DNA from 2 places in the Streptomyces sp. NPDC014907 genome. Region 1 is predicted to be linked to the other one. Evidence: riboswitches for the same ligand, from Rfam matches in the RefSeq annotation. Region 1 holds a riboswitch; the other holds the start of a gene.
The links. A riboswitch is a leader RNA that binds a small molecule or an ion and turns the genes downstream of it on or off. The one in region 1 is predicted to bind cobalamin.

Region 1 (7,735 bases):
CATCGTCCGGGCCGTGAACGCCTACGACGACCTGGCGGGCGACGGCGCGGGTGCCGCCCTCGACGCCCTGGAACACCTCAGGCTCGGCACCGCCCGCGACTACCACCCGGACGTCGTCGAGGGCCTGGCCCGGGTCCTGGCCCGGAGCGGAACCGCTGGGGTGACCCGGGCCCTCCCGGGGTAACCCATGGGTAATGAGCGCGCGTCCGACCGGGCATGGTTGGATGCGAACAAGAGGGTGAAGCGACCGGCAGGCGGGAATCGTGAAGATCTTCGGGAAGGTACGGCATCGGCCCTCCGCCTCGTGGCGGCAGGCCACCGACCGCGCGTTCACGCTGATCGGCGACGGCCGGTACGAGGACGCGGGCGCGCTCCTCACGCGCGCGGCGGACCTGGAACCCTGGCTCTCGGAGTCCTGGTTCAACCTGGCGCTGCTGCACAAGTTCCGGCACGACTGGGAGCAGGCCAGGGCCGCCGGACTGCGCGCGGTCGCGCTGCTCGACAAGGAGACCGGCGCCCCCGACTGGTGGAACGTCGGCATCGCCGCCACCGCCCTCCAGGACTGGCCGCTGGCCCGCCGTGCCTGGCAGGCGTACGGGCTGAAGGTGCCCGGGGCCGCCGCCGACACGGGCGAGCCCGCCGGGATGGAGCTGGGCAGCGCCGCCGTCCGGCTCTCGCCCGAGGGCGAGGCCGAGGTCGTGTGGGGCCGCCGGCTCGACCCGGCCCGGCTGGAGGTCCTCTCCATCCCGCTGCCGTCCTCCGGGCGCCGCTGGGGCGAGGTCGTCCTCCACGACGGCGTGCCGAACGGCGAGCGCACCACCACCGCGGGCCCCTCCTACCCGGTCTTCGACGAGATCGAGCTGTGGGCGCCCTCGCCCGTCCCCACCTGGGTGGTCCTCCTGGAGGCCGCCACCGAGGCCGACCGGGACGCCCTGGAACAGCTGGCCGCCGAGGCGGGCTTCGCCGCCGAGGACTGGTCGTCCTCCGTGCGCCTCCTCTGCCGCGCCTGCTCCGAATCCACCATGCCGAGCGCCGAGGGCGAGGGCGAGCACTCCGACCCGCACGACCACAGCGAGCCCGGGCACCCCGGGCCGCTCGGACACCGCTCGCCCGGCGAGCTGTGGGTGCCGGAGCGGGAGTGCGGCATCGCGGCCCCGGCGAGCCTGGTGCGCGGGCTCCTCGACGGCTGGGTGGCGGACAGTCCGGACAGCCGCGAGTGGCGGGATCTCGAAGAGGTCTGCTGAGCGCCCTCCCCGTGCCCCGTAGGCTGTCCTCCGACGGAATCGGGTTTTCAGGAAGGCGCGGCCGGACATGGCGCAGCAGGAGACGGACGAGCAGACGCAGATCAACGACGGCTTCGTCGTGGACACGGAGGACTGCGAGGCGCGCGAGCTCGCCCACCGCGAGCGCGGCAAGGCCCGCCCGATCACGGTCGTCGGCAACCCCGTGCTCCACCGGGAGTGCAAGGACGTCACCGAGTTCGGCGACGAACTCGCGGCGCTGATCGACGACATGTTCGCCAGCCAGAGGGCCGCCGAGGGCGTGGGCCTGGCCGCGAACCAGATCGGTGTGGACCTCAAGGTCTTCGTCTACGACTGCCCGGACGACGAGGGCGTCCGGCACACCGGCGTCGTGGTCAACCCGGTCCTCCAGGAGCTGCCGGCCGAGCGGCGCGTCCTGGACGAGTCCAACGAGGGCTGCCTCTCCGTGCCGACCGCCTACGCCGAGCTGGCCCGCCCCGACTACGCCGAGGTCCACGGCCAGGACGCCCGGGGCAACCCGATCAAGGTGCGCGGCACCGGCTACTTCGCCCGCTGCCTCCAGCACGAGACGGACCACCTGTACGGCCGCCTCTACATCGACCGCCTCTCCAAGCGGGACCGCAAGGACGCCCTGCGCCAGATGGCGGAGGGCACCCCGCGCTACGAGACGGTCCCCAACGACTGATCCACGCGCGCGTACGCGGAAGGGCCCCGCACCGATGCCGGTGCGGGGCCCTCTCCCGTACGTCCTAGAAGTCCTCGTCCAGGTCCACCGAGCCCTCGACCGCCACCTGGTAGGCGGACGGGCGGCGCTCGAAGAAGTTGGTCAGCTCCTGGACGCCCTGGAGCTCCATGAAGGAGAACGGGTTCTCCGAGCCGTACACCGGGGCGAAGCCGAGGCGCTGGAGGCGCTGGTCGGCGACGCACTGGAGGTACTCGCGCATCGACTCGGTGTTCATGCCCGGCAGGCCGTCGCCGCACAGGTCGCGGCCGAACTGGAGCTCCGCCTCCACGGCCTCCTTCAGCATGTCGGTGACCTGCTGCCGGAGCTCGTCGTCGAACAGCTCCGGCTCCTCCTTGCGGACGGTGTCCACGACCTCGAAGGCGAAGTTCATGTGCATCGTCTCGTCGCGGAAGACCCAGTTGGTGCCGGTCGCCAGGCCGTGCAGCAGGCCCCGGGACCGGAACCAGTACACGTAGGCGAAGGCGCCGTAGAAGAACAGGCCCTCGATGCACGCCGCGAAGCAGATCAGGTTCAGCAGGAAACGGCGCCGGTCGGCCTTGGTCTCCAGGCGCTCGATCTTCTCCACCGAGTCCATCCAGCGGAAGCAGAACTGCGCCTTCTCGCGGATGGAGGGGATGTTCTCGACGGCGTCGAACGCGGCGGCGCGGTCGTCCGGGTCGGGCAGGTAGGTGTCGAGCAGCGTCAGGTAGAACTGGACGTGCACGGCCTCCTCGAAGAGCTGCCGGCTCAGGTAGAGCCGCGCCTCGGGGGAGTTGATGTGCTTGTAGAGCGTCAGGACCAGGTTGTTCGCCACGATCGAGTCGCCGGTCGCGAAGAAGGCGACCAGACGTCCGATCATGTGCTGCTCACCGGGGGTGAGCTTGGCGAGGTCGGCGACGTCCGAGTGGAGGTCGACCTCCTCGACGGTCCAGGTGTTCTTGATGGCGTCCCGGTAGCGCTCGTAGAAGTCCGGGTAGCGCATGGGGCGGAGGGTGAGTTCGAAGCCCGGGTCGAGCAGGTTCTTCTGTTCGGTGGAGCTCATTACTGGCAGGCCTCGCAGGACTCGGGGTTTTCCAGGGAGCAGGCGACCGCGTCGGGGTCGGAGGCCTGCTGGACGGGGAGGGGCGCGGCCGCCGCCGTCGACGCCCGGGCGGCGCGGGCGATCCGGGTCGCCGGGCGGGAGCGCAGGTAGTACGTCGTCTTCAGGCCCTGCTTCCAGGCGTACGCGTACATCGACGACAGCTTGCCGATGGTGGGCGTCTCCAGGAACAGGTTCAGCGACTGCGACTGGTCGAGGAACGGGGTGCGGGCGGCGGCCATGTCGATCAGGCCGCGCTGCGGGATCTCCCAGGCCGTGCGGTACAGCTCGCGCACCTCGGCCGGGACCCAGGTGAAGCCCTGCACCGAGCCGTTGGCGTCGCGCAGCGCCTCGCGGGTCTGCGCGTCCCACACGCCGAGCTCCTTCAGCTCGGCCACGAGGTACGAGTTGACCTGGAGGAACTCGCCCGACAGCGTCTCGCGCTTGAACAGGTTGGAGACCTGCGGCTCGATGCACTCGTACACCCCGGCGATCGAGGCGATCGTCGCGGTCGGCGCGATGGCGAGGAGCAGCGAGTTGCGCATGCCGACGGCGGCGATCCGCTCGCGCAGCGCGGCCCAGCGCTCCGGCCAGTTCAGCTCGACGTCGTAGTGGTCGGGGTGCAGCACGCCGCGGGCGGCGCGGGTCTTCTCCCAGGCCGGGAGCGGACCGTTGCGCTCGGCGAGGTCGGCGGAGGCCTCGTACGCGGCGAGCATGATCCGCTCCGCGATCCGGGTGGAGAGCGCCCGCGCCTCCGGGGAGTCGAAGGGCATCCGCAGCTGGAAGAAGACGTCCTGGAGGCCCATGGCGCCCAGGCCGACCGGACGCCAGCGGGAGTTGGAGCGGCCCGCCTGCTCGGTCGGGTAGAAGTTGATGTCGACGACCCGGTCGAGGAAGGTGACGGCCGTGCGGACGGTCGCGTCCAGGCGCTCCCAGTCGATGCCGCCGTCCCGCACGAACGCGCCGAGGTTGACCGAGCCCAGGTTGCAGACCGCGGTCTCGCCGTCGTCGGTGACCTCCAGGATCTCCGTGCAGAGGTTGGAGGAGTGGACGGTGTGGCCGGGCTCGGCGGTCTGGTTGGCCGTCCGGTTCGAGGCGTCCTTGAAGGTCATCCAGCCGTTGCCGGTCTGGGCCAGGGTCCGCATCATCCGGCCGTACAGGTCGCGGGCCGGCATCGTCTTGCGGGCCAGGCCGGCCGCCTCGGCCCGGCGGTAGGCGGCGTCGAACTCGTCGCCCCACAGGTCGACCAGCTCGGGCACGTCCGACGGGGAGAACAGCGACCACTCGGCGTCGGCGTTCACGCGGCGCATGAACTCGTCCGGGACCCAGTGCGCCAGGTTGAGGTTGTGCGTGCGGCGCTGGTCCTCGCCCGTGTTGTCGCGGAGCTCCAGGAACTCCTCGATGTCCGCGTGCCAGGTCTCCAGGTAGACGGCGGCGGCGCCCTTGCGGCGGCCGCCCTGGTTCACGGCCGCGACGGAGGCGTCCAGGGTCTTCAGGAACGGCACGATGCCGTTCGAGTGCCCGTTGGTGCCCCGGATCAGGGAACCGCGGGCGCGGACGCGGGAGTACGAGAGGCCGATGCCGCCCGCGTGCTTCGAGAGGCGCGCGACCTGGTGGTAGCGGTCGTAGATGGAGTCCAGCTCGTCCTGCGGAGAGTCCAGGAGGTAGCAGGAGGACATCTGCGGGTGACGGGTGCCGGAGTTGAAGAGCGTCGGCGAGGACGGCAGGTAGTCGAGCCGGCTCATCAGGCCGTACAGCGCGGCCACTTCGTCGAGCGCGCGGACGCTCTCGTCCTCGGCCAGGCCGCAGGCGACGCGCAGCATGAAGTGCTGGGGGGTCTCGATCACCTTGCGGGTGATCGGGTGGCGCAGCAGGTAGCGCGAGTAGAGGGTGCGCAGGCCGAAGTAGCCGAAGCGGTCGTCGCCGGCCGGGTCGATCGTCGCGTCGAGCCGGTCGGCGTGCAGCGCGACGAACCCGGCGGTGCGGTCCGCGATCAGGCCCTCGCGGTGGCCGACGGCCACGGAGGCGGAGAAGACGGCGGAGCCCTGGGAGGCGGCCTCGTCCGCGATGGTGATGGTGAGGAGCCGGGCGGCGAGCCGGGAGTAGGCGGGGTCCTCGGCGATGAGGCCGGCGGCCGCCTCGGTGGCCAGCTCGCGCAGCTCCGCCTCGTCCGACGCGGCGCTGCGGCCGCGGAGCGCGGCGGCGGCGACCTTGCCGGGGTCGGTGTCGGGGAGATCGGCGGTGAGGTCGGTCAGGGTCCGCAGCAGCACGGTCCCGGGTCCGTCGCTCTCGACCGCGGAAGCCTCGGCCGAAGCCGGATCGGCGGGCGCGATGGTCACGTGGGGGCTCTCCCTCGCTCGGCTCGGGGCCGCGGGGAGGGAAGGCGGGCGGGCGGGCGTCCAGGCACGACGCGCCGCGTCCACCGGCCCACTCCGCGAGGCCCGGACGTCTGTAGGCACCCGGAACGGACGGACCGGGCGCGCTGGTCGCAGGTGCTCGGACTCGCTCCGGACGAAACCGCACGAAGCACACCGTTGCGGGACAGTTCCGGATTCGCGCCGGATTCCCCTGCGTCGACAGCGAGGACGAGCATACATGTGGGGGGCACCGCTCGCGGCACCCCCCACATGTTGTGTCACGACTCGGGACGGTGGGGAGGCTCAGAACTCCAAGGAGTAGGTGAGCAGGGGGTGATCGGGGATCGGCTCCCAGTCCCGGTGCGGGGTGCGGACGAAGCCCAGACGCTCGTAGATCCGGTGCGCGGAGGTCATCACGGAGTCCGTGGAGAGCACGATCCGGGCGCACCCCGGGAGGGCCCGCGCCCGGTCGGCACAGGCCCGTACGAGCGCCTCCCCGATGCCCCGGCCGCGGGCCTCCCGGGCGACCACGAGCATCCGGAACTCGGCCTCGCCCTCCACGGCGATGTCGGCCCACGGCGTGCCGCCCCGGGCGAAGGTCACCCCGCCGACGATCCGGCCCGGCGCGGCCCCGGTGTCCTCCGCGACGAGGACCTCGCTCTCGCGGGCCCGCCGCGCCGTGTCCCGCAGCACCGCCAGGTAGGAGTCCTCGGCCCCGTACGCCAGCAGTCCGTCGTCCAGATAGGTGCGCCCGGTCAGCTCGCCGAGCGCCTCGTACTCCTCGGGCCGTACCGCCCTGATCGTGAAGTCCATGGGGGCAGTGTGCCCGCCGGGGACGCGACGGGGCCCGGGGGTCTCCCGACGGGAGGCCCCCGGGCCCGTCACGCGCGCGCGTGCGTGCGGAATCAGCGCGTCGGCGCGGTGATCTCCTCCATCTCGGTCTTCACGCCCGGGTCGCCGGCGTCCGCCGTGTAGTCCGACGGCGAGGTCTCGTCCACGCCCTCGGGGGCCTTGGCGGCCTTGAGGACGAAGGTGAGGACCACGGTGACCAGGACGTTGAGGACGAAGGCGGTGAGACCGATGTAGCCGATCTCGCCGATGCCCGGGATCTCGGCGGAGGAGCCGCCGAAGTGCTTCTGGGTCGGGCTGGCGACGCCGTAGGCGGCGACCGTGCCGTAGACCATGCCCACGGCCCAGCCCGCGAGCAGCGCCCAGCGGTGGAACCAGCGGGTGAACAGGCCGCCGACCAGGGCCGGGAAGGTCTGCAGGATCCAGATGCCGCCGAGGAGCTGGAAGTTGATCGCGACCGTCTTGTCCATGGTGAGGACGAAGACGAGCGCGCCGACCTTCACCAGGAGCGAGACGATCTTGGAGACCTTGGTCTCCTGCGCCGGGGTGGCGTCCGGCTTGATGAAGTCCTTGTAGATGTTCCTGGTGAAGAGGTTGGCGGCGGCGATCGACATGATCGCGGCGGGGACGAGCGCGCCGATGCCGATCGCGGCGAACGCGACGCCCGCGAACCAGTCCGGGAACATGGTCTCGAAGAGCTGCGGGATGGCGAGCTGGCCGTTCTTCACCTGGATGCCGGCGGCGATCGCCATGAAGCCCAGCAGCGCGAGCAGGCCCAGCATCAGCGAGTACAGCGGCAGGATCGTGGTGTTGCGGCGGATGACCTCGCGGCTCCGGGACGACAGCGTCGCCGTGATGGAGTGCGGGTACATGAAGAGCGCGAGCGCCGAACCGAGCGCGAGCGTCGCGTACGTCCACTGGCCGGCCTCGCCGGGGACGAGCGCGCCGCGCGGCTTGCCGGTCGCCGGGTTGGTCTGCGCGAAGGCCTCGCCCGCCTTGCTGAAGATCTCGTCGAAGCCGCCCAGCTTGATCGGGATGTAGATGATCGCCACCGCGATGACGAGGTAGATCAGGGTGTCCTTGACGAAGGCGATGAGGGCGGGCGCGCGCAGGCCCGAGGAGTACGTGTACGCCGCGAGGACGCCGAAGGCGATGAGCAGCGGCAGGTCCTTGACGAACCAGTGCGTGGTCTCGCCGCCGCCGACGCCCATCACGTCCAGGACGGCCTGGATGCCGACGAGCTGGAGCGCGATGTACGGCATGGTGGCGAGGATGCCGGTGACCGCCACCGCGAGCGACAGGCCCTTGGAGCCGAAGCGGCCGCGCACGAAGTCGGAGGTGGTGACGTATCCGTGCTTGTGCGACACCGACCACAGGCGGGGCAGGAAGGTGAAGATCAGCGGGTACACCAGGATGGTGTACGGCACGGCGAAGAAGCCGGCCGCGCCCGCCGCGTAGATGGCCG
Region 2 (7,735 bases), on a different contig from region 1:
CGCCTCCGCCTCGTCGGCGGTGGTGCGGGTCGCGGCCGACTCGTCCAGGCCGAGGGCCTCCCGCAGGCCGGGCAGGGCCTGCGCACCGCCCCAGATCTGGCGGGCGCGCAGGATGGAGAGGACCAGGTTGACCCGGGCCTCCCCCTCCGGGGCGCCGCCGAGGACGTGCAGGCCGTCGCGGATCTGGGCGTCCTTGACCTCGCACAGCCAGCCGTCGACGTGCAGCAGGAAGTCGTCGAAGCCGTCGTCCTCGGGGCGCTCCTCCAGGCCGAGGTCGTGGTCGAGCCGGGCGGCCTGGATCAGCGTCCAGATCTGGGCGCGGATCGCGGGCAGCTTCGCCGGGTCCATGGAGGAGATCTGCGCGTACTCGTCGAGGAGCTGCTCCAGGCGCGCGATGTCGCCGTACGAGTCGGCGCGGGCCATCGGCGGCACCAGGTGGTCGACCAGGGTCGCGTGCGCGCGCCGCTTGGCCTGCGTGCCCTCGCCCGGGTCGTTGACCAGGAACGGGTAGACCAGCGGCAGGTCGCCGAGGGCCGCGTCCGGGCCGCAGGCGGCGGACAGGCCGGCGTTCTTGCCGGGCAGCCACTCCAGGTTGCCGTGCTTGCCCAGGTGCACCATGGCGTCGGCGCCGAAGCCGCCGTCCTCGGCGCGGGCAGCGATCCAGCGGTAGGCGGCCAGGTAGTGGTGGGACGGCGGGAGGTCGGGGTCGTGGTAGATCGCGATCGGGTTCTCGCCGAAGCCGCGCGGCGGCTGGATGAGGATCAGGAGGTTCCCGCGCCGCAGGGCGGCGAGCACGATGTCGCCCTCCGGGTTGCGGGACCGGTCGAGGAACATCTCGCCGGGCGCCGGGCCCCAGTGCTCCTCGACGCGCGCGCGCAGCTCCTCGGGGAGGGTCGCGTACCAGCGCTTGTAGTCGGCGGCCGGGATGCGGACCGGGTTCTTCGCGAGCTGCTCCTCCGTCAGCCAGTCCTGGTCGTGGCCGCCGGCCTCGATGAGGGCGTAGATCAGCTCGTCGCCGTCGCCGGAGACCACGCCGGGGAGGTCCTCGACGGGCCCGAAGTCGTAGCCCTCGGCGATCAGGCGGCGCAGGAGCGCGACGGCGGAGGCGGGGGTGTCGAGGCCGACCGCGTTGCCGATGCGGGAGTGCTTCGTCGGGTACGCGGAGAGGACGAGCGCCAGCTTCTTCCCGGCGTTCGGGATGTGGCGGAGCCGGGCGTGCCGGACGGCGATCCCGGCGACGCGGGCCGCGCGCTCGGCGTCCGCGACGTACGCGGGCAGGCCGTCCTCGTCGATCTCCTTGAAGGAGAACGGGACGGTGATGAGGCGCCCGTCGAACTCGGGCACGGCGACCTGGCTGGCGGCGTCCAGCGGGGAGAGGCCCTCGTCGTTCTCCTCCCACGCGGACCGCGAACCGGTCAGGCACAGGGCCTGGAGGACCGGCACGTCGAGCGCGGCGAGCGCCCCCGCGTCCCAGGCCTCCTCGTCGCCGCCGGCCTGCGCCTCGGCGGGCCTGGTGCCGCCCGCCGCGAGGACGGTGGTGACGATCGCGTCGGCGGTGCGGAGGGTGTCGAGCAGTTCCGGCTCGGGGGCGCGCAGGGAGGCCACGTACAGCGGGAGGGCCTGGGCCCCGGCGTCCTCGACGGCCTCGCAGAGCGCGTCGACGAACGCGGTGTTCCCGCTCATGTGGTGGGCGCGGTAGTAGAGCACGGCGACCGTCGGACCGCCGGTCGTCCGGGGGGTGCGCGCCAGCGGGCCCCAGGTGGGGGCGGCGGCCGGGGCCTCGAAGCCGTGGCCGGTGAGCAGGACGGTGTCGGAGAGGAAGCGGGCCAGCTGTTCCAGGTTGGCGGGGCCGCCGTGCGCCAGGTAGGCGTGCGCCTCGGTGGCGACGCCGACGGGCACGGTGGAGGCCTCCATCAGCTGGGCGTCGGGCGCCTGTTCGCCGCTGAGGACGACCACCGGCTTCCCGGCGGCGCGGATCGCGTCGAGCCCGTCCTCCCAGGAGCGGAGCCCGCCGAGGAGCCGGACGACGACGAGGTCGGCGCCGTCGAGGAGGCCGGGGAGGTCGGCGAGCGGGAGCCGGGACGGGTTGGCGAACCGGTAGGCGACCGGGCCGCCGGCCGCGCGGGCGCTGAGCAGGTCGGTGTCGGAGTGCGACAGCAGCAGGAGCATGGCGAGCGCAGGCCTTCCTCGGGGTTGTCCGCGCCCCGGGTGGTCGTGTGGACGGCGGGAGTTCCTGACTCACCGCCCCGGGGTGCCGGGCCGGCTCACAGTGGCGGGACCGCGCCGGAATCTCACCGGGCTTCCTCCCCGGGGTCCTGGGACCCCATGCCGCTTGCATCCTAGATCGTGCGCTCCGGAGGCCGGAGGGAACGGGAGGGTCGGGCGGATCACACCGGCCCGGAAGCCCGGGAGCCGGACCGGTCGCACCCCGCCGGCCGCCGGTTCCCCGTGGGTATGCTCGCCGCCATGCCGCCCACCCCGCCCCCGCCGCCCGCCCCCGGCGCACCCCGCGTACGGGACCGCGGCGACGCCTGCCCCGGGGCCCTGCGCCTGCACTCCGCCGACGACGGGTTCCTCGCCCGACTGCGGCTGCCCGCAGGCCGCCTGACGCCCGATCAGGTCGAGGTCCTGGCGCACGCGGCGGAGACCCTGGGCGACGGGCGGATCAGCGTCACCTCGCGCGGCAACGCGGAGCTGCGCGGCCTGGCGGACGGCTGCGGGGCGGAGCTGGCGCCGCTCCTGACGGAGGCGGGCCTGCTGCCCTCCCCCACCCACGAACGCGTCCGCAACATCGTGGCCTCCCCGGTCGCCGGCCTCGACGGACTCGGCGCCGCCGACGTGCAGTTGTGGGCCCGCGAACTGGACCGCCTGCTCTGCGCCGCGCCCTGGGCCGCCGCGCTCTCGGGCCGCTTCCTCTTCGTCCTCGACGACGGCCGGGGCGACGTCACCGGCCTCGGCGGGGATGTGACCTTGGTCGCAGCGGACCCGGAGGGCGCGCTCCTGCACACCGGCGCGCGGGCCGTCCGCGTCGCCGCCCCCGACGCCCCGCGCGCCGCGCTCGCCGCCGCCCGCGCCTTCCTGACCGCCGCCCGCGGCGCCGGTACGGGCGCCTGGCGCGTCCGCGAACTGCCGGAGGGGCACGGCGTGGACGTGCGGGGAGCGCTCGCGGAGGCCGGGATCGCGGCGGAGGACGTACGGGAACCGGTCCTGCCCCGGGGGGCGCCCCCCGCCCCCGGCCCCCTCGGCGGGACCGCCCTCCACGTCCTCGCCCCCCTCGGCCGCCTCACCGCCGCCCAGCTGCGGGCCCTGCTGCCCGCCGGCGAGGTGCGGCTCACGCCCTGGCGCGGGGCCGTCGTCACCGGCGCCGGGGCCGGCCGGCTGCCCGGACTCGACGCGCACGGCCTGATCACCCGCCCCGGCTCCCCCTGGGCCGGCGTCAGCGCCTGCACCGGGCGGCCCGGCTGCGCCAAGTCCCTCGCGGACGTACGGGCGGACGCCGTGCCGGGAGCCCCCGGCCTGCCCGTCCACTACTCCGGGTGCGAGCGCCGCTGCGGCCACCCGCACGGCACCTGGGTCGACGTCCTCGCCACCGGCGGCGGCGGCTATCTGGTGGACGGCGCCCCCACCCCCCGCACCTCCCTGCCCGAAGCAGTGACCACGGCCCGTACGACGAGATGAGCGAGAGCACCAGGATGTTCGACTACGAGAAGGACGGGACGGAGATCTACCGCCGGTCCTTTGCCACGATCCGCGCCGAGGCGGATCTCACGGGCCTGCCCGCCGACGTCGCCCAGGTGGCGGTCCGGATGATCCACGCCTGCGGCATGACCGACCTCGTCCAGGACATCGCGTACTCGCCGGGCGTCGTCGCGAGCGCCCGCGCCGCGCTCCGGGCCGGCGCGCCGGTCCTGTGCGACGCGCAGATGGTCGCCAGCGGCGTCACCCGCAAGCGGCTGCCCGCCGGCAACGACGTGGTCTGCACCCTCTCCGACCCGGCCGTGCCGGGCCTCGCCGCCGAGCTGGGCACCACCCGCTCCGCCGCCGCCCTCGAACTGTGGCGCGACCGCCTCGAAGGCTCCGTCGTCGCCATCGGCAACGCGCCCACCGCCCTCTTCCACCTCCTGGAGATGGTCGCGAAGGGCGCGGGGAGGCCGGCCGCCGTCCTCGGCATACCGGTCGGGTTCATCGGCGCGGCCGAGTCCAAGGACGCCCTCGCCGCCAACACCCTCGGCCTCGACCACCTCGTCGTCCGGGGCCGGCGCGGCGGCAGCGCCATGACGGCCGCCGCGATCAACGCCCTCGCGCACGAAGCGGAGATCCAGGCATGAGCACCGACCGCACGGCGCCCGGCAGGCTCTACGGCGTGGGCCTCGGCCCCGGCGACCCGGAACTCCTCACCCTCGCCGCCGTGAGGGCGATCGCCGAGGCCGACGTGGTCGCGTACCACTCGGCCCGCCACGGGCGCTCCATCGCCCGTTCGATCGCCGCCGGGCACCTGCGCGAGGACCACATCGAGGAGCGGCTGGTGTACCCGCTCACGGTGGAGACCACGGACCACCCCGGCGGCTACCGGGGCGCCCTGAACGACTTCTACGAGGAGGCGGCGGCCCGCCTCGCCGCCCATCTGGACGCGGGCCGCACCGTCGCGGTCCTCGCCGAGGGCGACCCGCTCTTCTACGGCTCGTACCAGCACATGCACAAGCGGCTCGCGCACCGCTACGACACGACCGTCATCCCCGGCGTCACCTCGGTGAGCGCCGCCGCCGCCCGGCTCGGGGAGCCGCTGTGCGAGGCCGAGGAGGTCCTGACGATCGTCCCCGGCACGCTCCCGGAGGACGAGCTGACGGCCCGGCTCGCGGGCACCGACTCGGCGGTCGTCATGAAGCTCGGCCGCACCTTCCCCACCGTGCGGCGGGCCCTGGAGCGGGCCGGCCGCCTGGAGGACGCCCGGTACGTGGAGCGGGCGTTCATGGCGGGCGAGCGGACGGAACGCCTGGCGGAGGTGGACCCGGAGTCCGTCCCGTACTTCTCGGTCGCCGTGCTGCCCTCCCGCGTCGACCAGGAGCCCCCCGTACGGGAGAGCGGCGAGGTCGTCGTCGTCGGCACCGGCCCGGCGGGCGCGCCCTGGCTGACCCCGGAGTCGCGCGGGGCGCTGCTCAACGCGGACGACCTGGTCGGCTACACCACCTACCTGGACCGGGTGCCGGTCCTGCGCCCCGGCCAGCGGCGCCACGGCTCGGACAACAAGGTGGAGTCGGAGCGCGCCGAGTTCGCCCTCGACCTGGCCCGGCGCGGCCGGCGGGTCGCGGTCGTCTCGGGCGGCGACCCGGGCGTCTTCGCCATGGCGACGGCGGTCCTGGAGGTGGCGGGCGAGCCGGAGTACGCGGACGTGCCCGTACGGGTCCTCCCGGGGGTGACCGCCGCCAACGCGGCCGCCGCCGCCGCGGGCGCCCCGCTCGGCCACGACTACGCGACGATCTCGCTCTCCGACCGCCTCAAGCCCTGGGACGTCATCGCGGACCGGCTGCGCGCCGCCGCCGGGGCGGACCTGGTGATCGCCCTGTACAACCCGGGCTCGAAGTCCCGCACCCACCAGGTGGCCGCCGCCCGCGACCTGCTCCTGGAACTCCGCTCCCCCGACACCCCGGTGGTCGTCGCGCGCGACGTGGGCGGCCCGGAGCAGTCGGTGCGGGTGGTGACCCTGAAGGCCCTGGACCCCTCCGAGGTCGACATGCGCACCCTGCTCCTGATCGGCTCCTCGCAGACCCGGACGGTGGAACGCGCGGACGGCCGCACGCTCACGTGGACGCCGCGCCGGTACGGCTAGGGCGCGTGCCGGAAGCCCCGCCCGGTGGCGCCCCGCACGCACGCGTCAGGGGGCTTCCCGCAGGACCCGGGCGGCGGCCTCCTCGGGGGTCGTCGCCACCGGGACGCCCTCCGGGACCGGCGGGCGGCGGACGACGACCACCGGAACGCCGGCCTCGCGGGCGGCGGTGAGCTTCGGGGCGGTCGCCGCGCCGCCGCTGTCCTTGGTCACCAGGACGTCGATCCGGTGGCGGCGCAGCAGCTCCCGCTCCCCTTCCAGGGTGAACGGCCCCCGGTCGAGCAGGATCTCGGCGCGGGCCGGCACCGGGCCGTCCGGGGCGTCCACCGAGCGGACGAGGAACCACTCCGGGCGCGCGGCGAAGACGGCGAGGCCCATGCGGCCGGTGGTGAGGAAGACGCGGTCGCCGAGGCCGTCGAGGGCGGCGGCGGCCTCCGCCAGGGAGCCCGCGTCACGCCAGTCGTCGCCCTCCTCCGGGACCCAGCCGGGACGGCGCAGCGCGAGCAGGGGAACATGGGTGGCGGCGGCCGCACGGGCCGCGTTGAAGCTGATCCGCTCGGCGAAGGGATGGGTGGCGTCGATGACCGCGTCCACCGCGTGTGCGCCGATCCAGGCGGCGAGTCCGCCGGCGCCGCCGAAGCCGCCGATCCGGACCTCGCCCTCGGGCAGCCGGGGCCGGGCGACCCGTCCCGCGAGCGAGCTGGTGACCCGCACGCGGGGGTGGAGCAGTCCGGCGAGGGCGCGGGCCTCGGTGGTCCCGCCGAGAACGAGTACGTGCACAGGAGCCCCTTCGTGAGTGCAGGCGGCGGGCGCGAGGCCCAACTCAAGCACACCGGTCTGCGGCCGGGGTGGACGACCGGTGCCTGTGCGACGGCGGCGACGACCGCCGCGTACACGGCCCTGCTGACCGGGGACTTCCCCGACCCGGTGACGATCACGCTGCCGAAGGGGCAGACGCCGTCGTTCGCGCTGACCGCCGAGTCCCTGGGCGACGGTACGGCCATGGCGGCCGTCACCAAGGACGCGGGCGACGACCCGGACGTGACGCACGGGGCCGTGGTCCGCTCGGCGGTGCGGCTCCTGCCGCCGGGCTCCGGCGTGGTCTTCCGGGCCGGGGACGGCGTCGGCACGGTCACCCTGCCGGGCCTCCCGCTGGACGTGGGCGAACCGGCGATCAACCCGGTGCCCCGGCAGATGATGCGCGAGCACGTGGCGCGGGTCGCCGCCGCGCACGGCGGCACGGGGGACGTGGAGGTCACGGTCTCCGTCGACGGCGGCGCCGAGATCGCCCGCTCCACCTGGAACCCCCGGATCGGCATCCTCGGCGGCCTGTCGATCCTGGGGACGACCGGGATCGTCGTCCCGTACTCCTGCTCGGCCTGGATCGACTCCATCCGGCGGGGCGTGGACGTGGCCCGCGCGGGCGGCCTCACGCACGTCGCGGGATGCACCGGCTCGACCTCGGAGCGGACGGTGACGGACCTGTACGGCCTGCCGGAGATCGCCCTGCTCGACATGGGCGACTTCGCGGGCGCGGTCCTCAAGTACGTCCGCCGCCACCCGGTGGACCGGCTCACGATCTGCGGCGGCTTCGCGAAGCTCTCCAAGCTGGCGGCCGGCCACCTGGACCTGCACTCGGCCCGCTCCCAGGTCGACAAGGGCTTCCTGGCGGACCTGGCCCGTACGGGCGGCGCGTCCGAGGCCCTGGCGGCGGAGATCGCCACCGCGAACACGGGCCTGGCCGCCCTCCGCCTCTGCGAGGCCGCCGCCGTCCCCCTGGGCGACCTCGTCGCCGTCCGCGCCCGCGACGAGGCCCTGGCGGTCCTGCGCGGCGCCCCGGTCGCGGTGGACGTGGTCTGCGTCGACCGGGCGGGGACGGTGGTGGGGCGGTCGCCGGTGCGAGGGGCGGGG

Region 2: linked by a shared signal. The riboswitch ahead of cobN (cobaltochelatase subunit CobN) and the one ahead of ACZ3IL_RS02045 (ribonucleoside-diphosphate reductase subunit alpha) in region 1 are both predicted to bind cobalamin.

Annotation. Positions count from the first base shown of each region.
Region 1 covers NZ_JBVHEG010000001.1:469,905-477,639, reverse strand. Annotated here, with positions in the region: gene ACZ3IL_RS02065 (HD-GYP domain-containing protein) at 1-184, shown strand, start outside; gene ACZ3IL_RS02060 (tetratricopeptide repeat protein) at 264-1,244, shown strand; gene def (peptide deformylase) at 1,312-1,947, shown strand; gene ACZ3IL_RS02050 (ribonucleotide-diphosphate reductase subunit beta) at 2,012-3,028, opposite strand; gene ACZ3IL_RS02045 (ribonucleoside-diphosphate reductase subunit alpha) at 3,028-5,403, opposite strand; cobalamin riboswitch at 5,535-5,661, opposite strand; gene ACZ3IL_RS02040 (GNAT family N-acetyltransferase) at 5,725-6,234, opposite strand; gene mctP (monocarboxylate uptake permease MctP) at 6,327-7,735, opposite strand, start outside.
Region 2 covers NZ_JBVHEG010000003.1:359,567-367,301, reverse strand. Annotated here, with positions in the region: gene cobN (cobaltochelatase subunit CobN) at 1-2,169, opposite strand, end outside; cobalamin riboswitch at 2,209-2,345, opposite strand; gene ACZ3IL_RS10825 (cobalamin biosynthesis protein CobG) at 2,455-3,678, shown strand; gene ACZ3IL_RS10820 (precorrin-8X methylmutase) at 3,675-4,328, shown strand; gene ACZ3IL_RS10815 (precorrin-2 C(20)-methyltransferase) at 4,325-5,827, shown strand; gene ACZ3IL_RS10810 (cobalt-precorrin-6A reductase) at 5,873-6,604, opposite strand; gene ACZ3IL_RS10805 (cobalt-precorrin-5B (C(1))-methyltransferase) at 6,617-7,735, shown strand, end outside.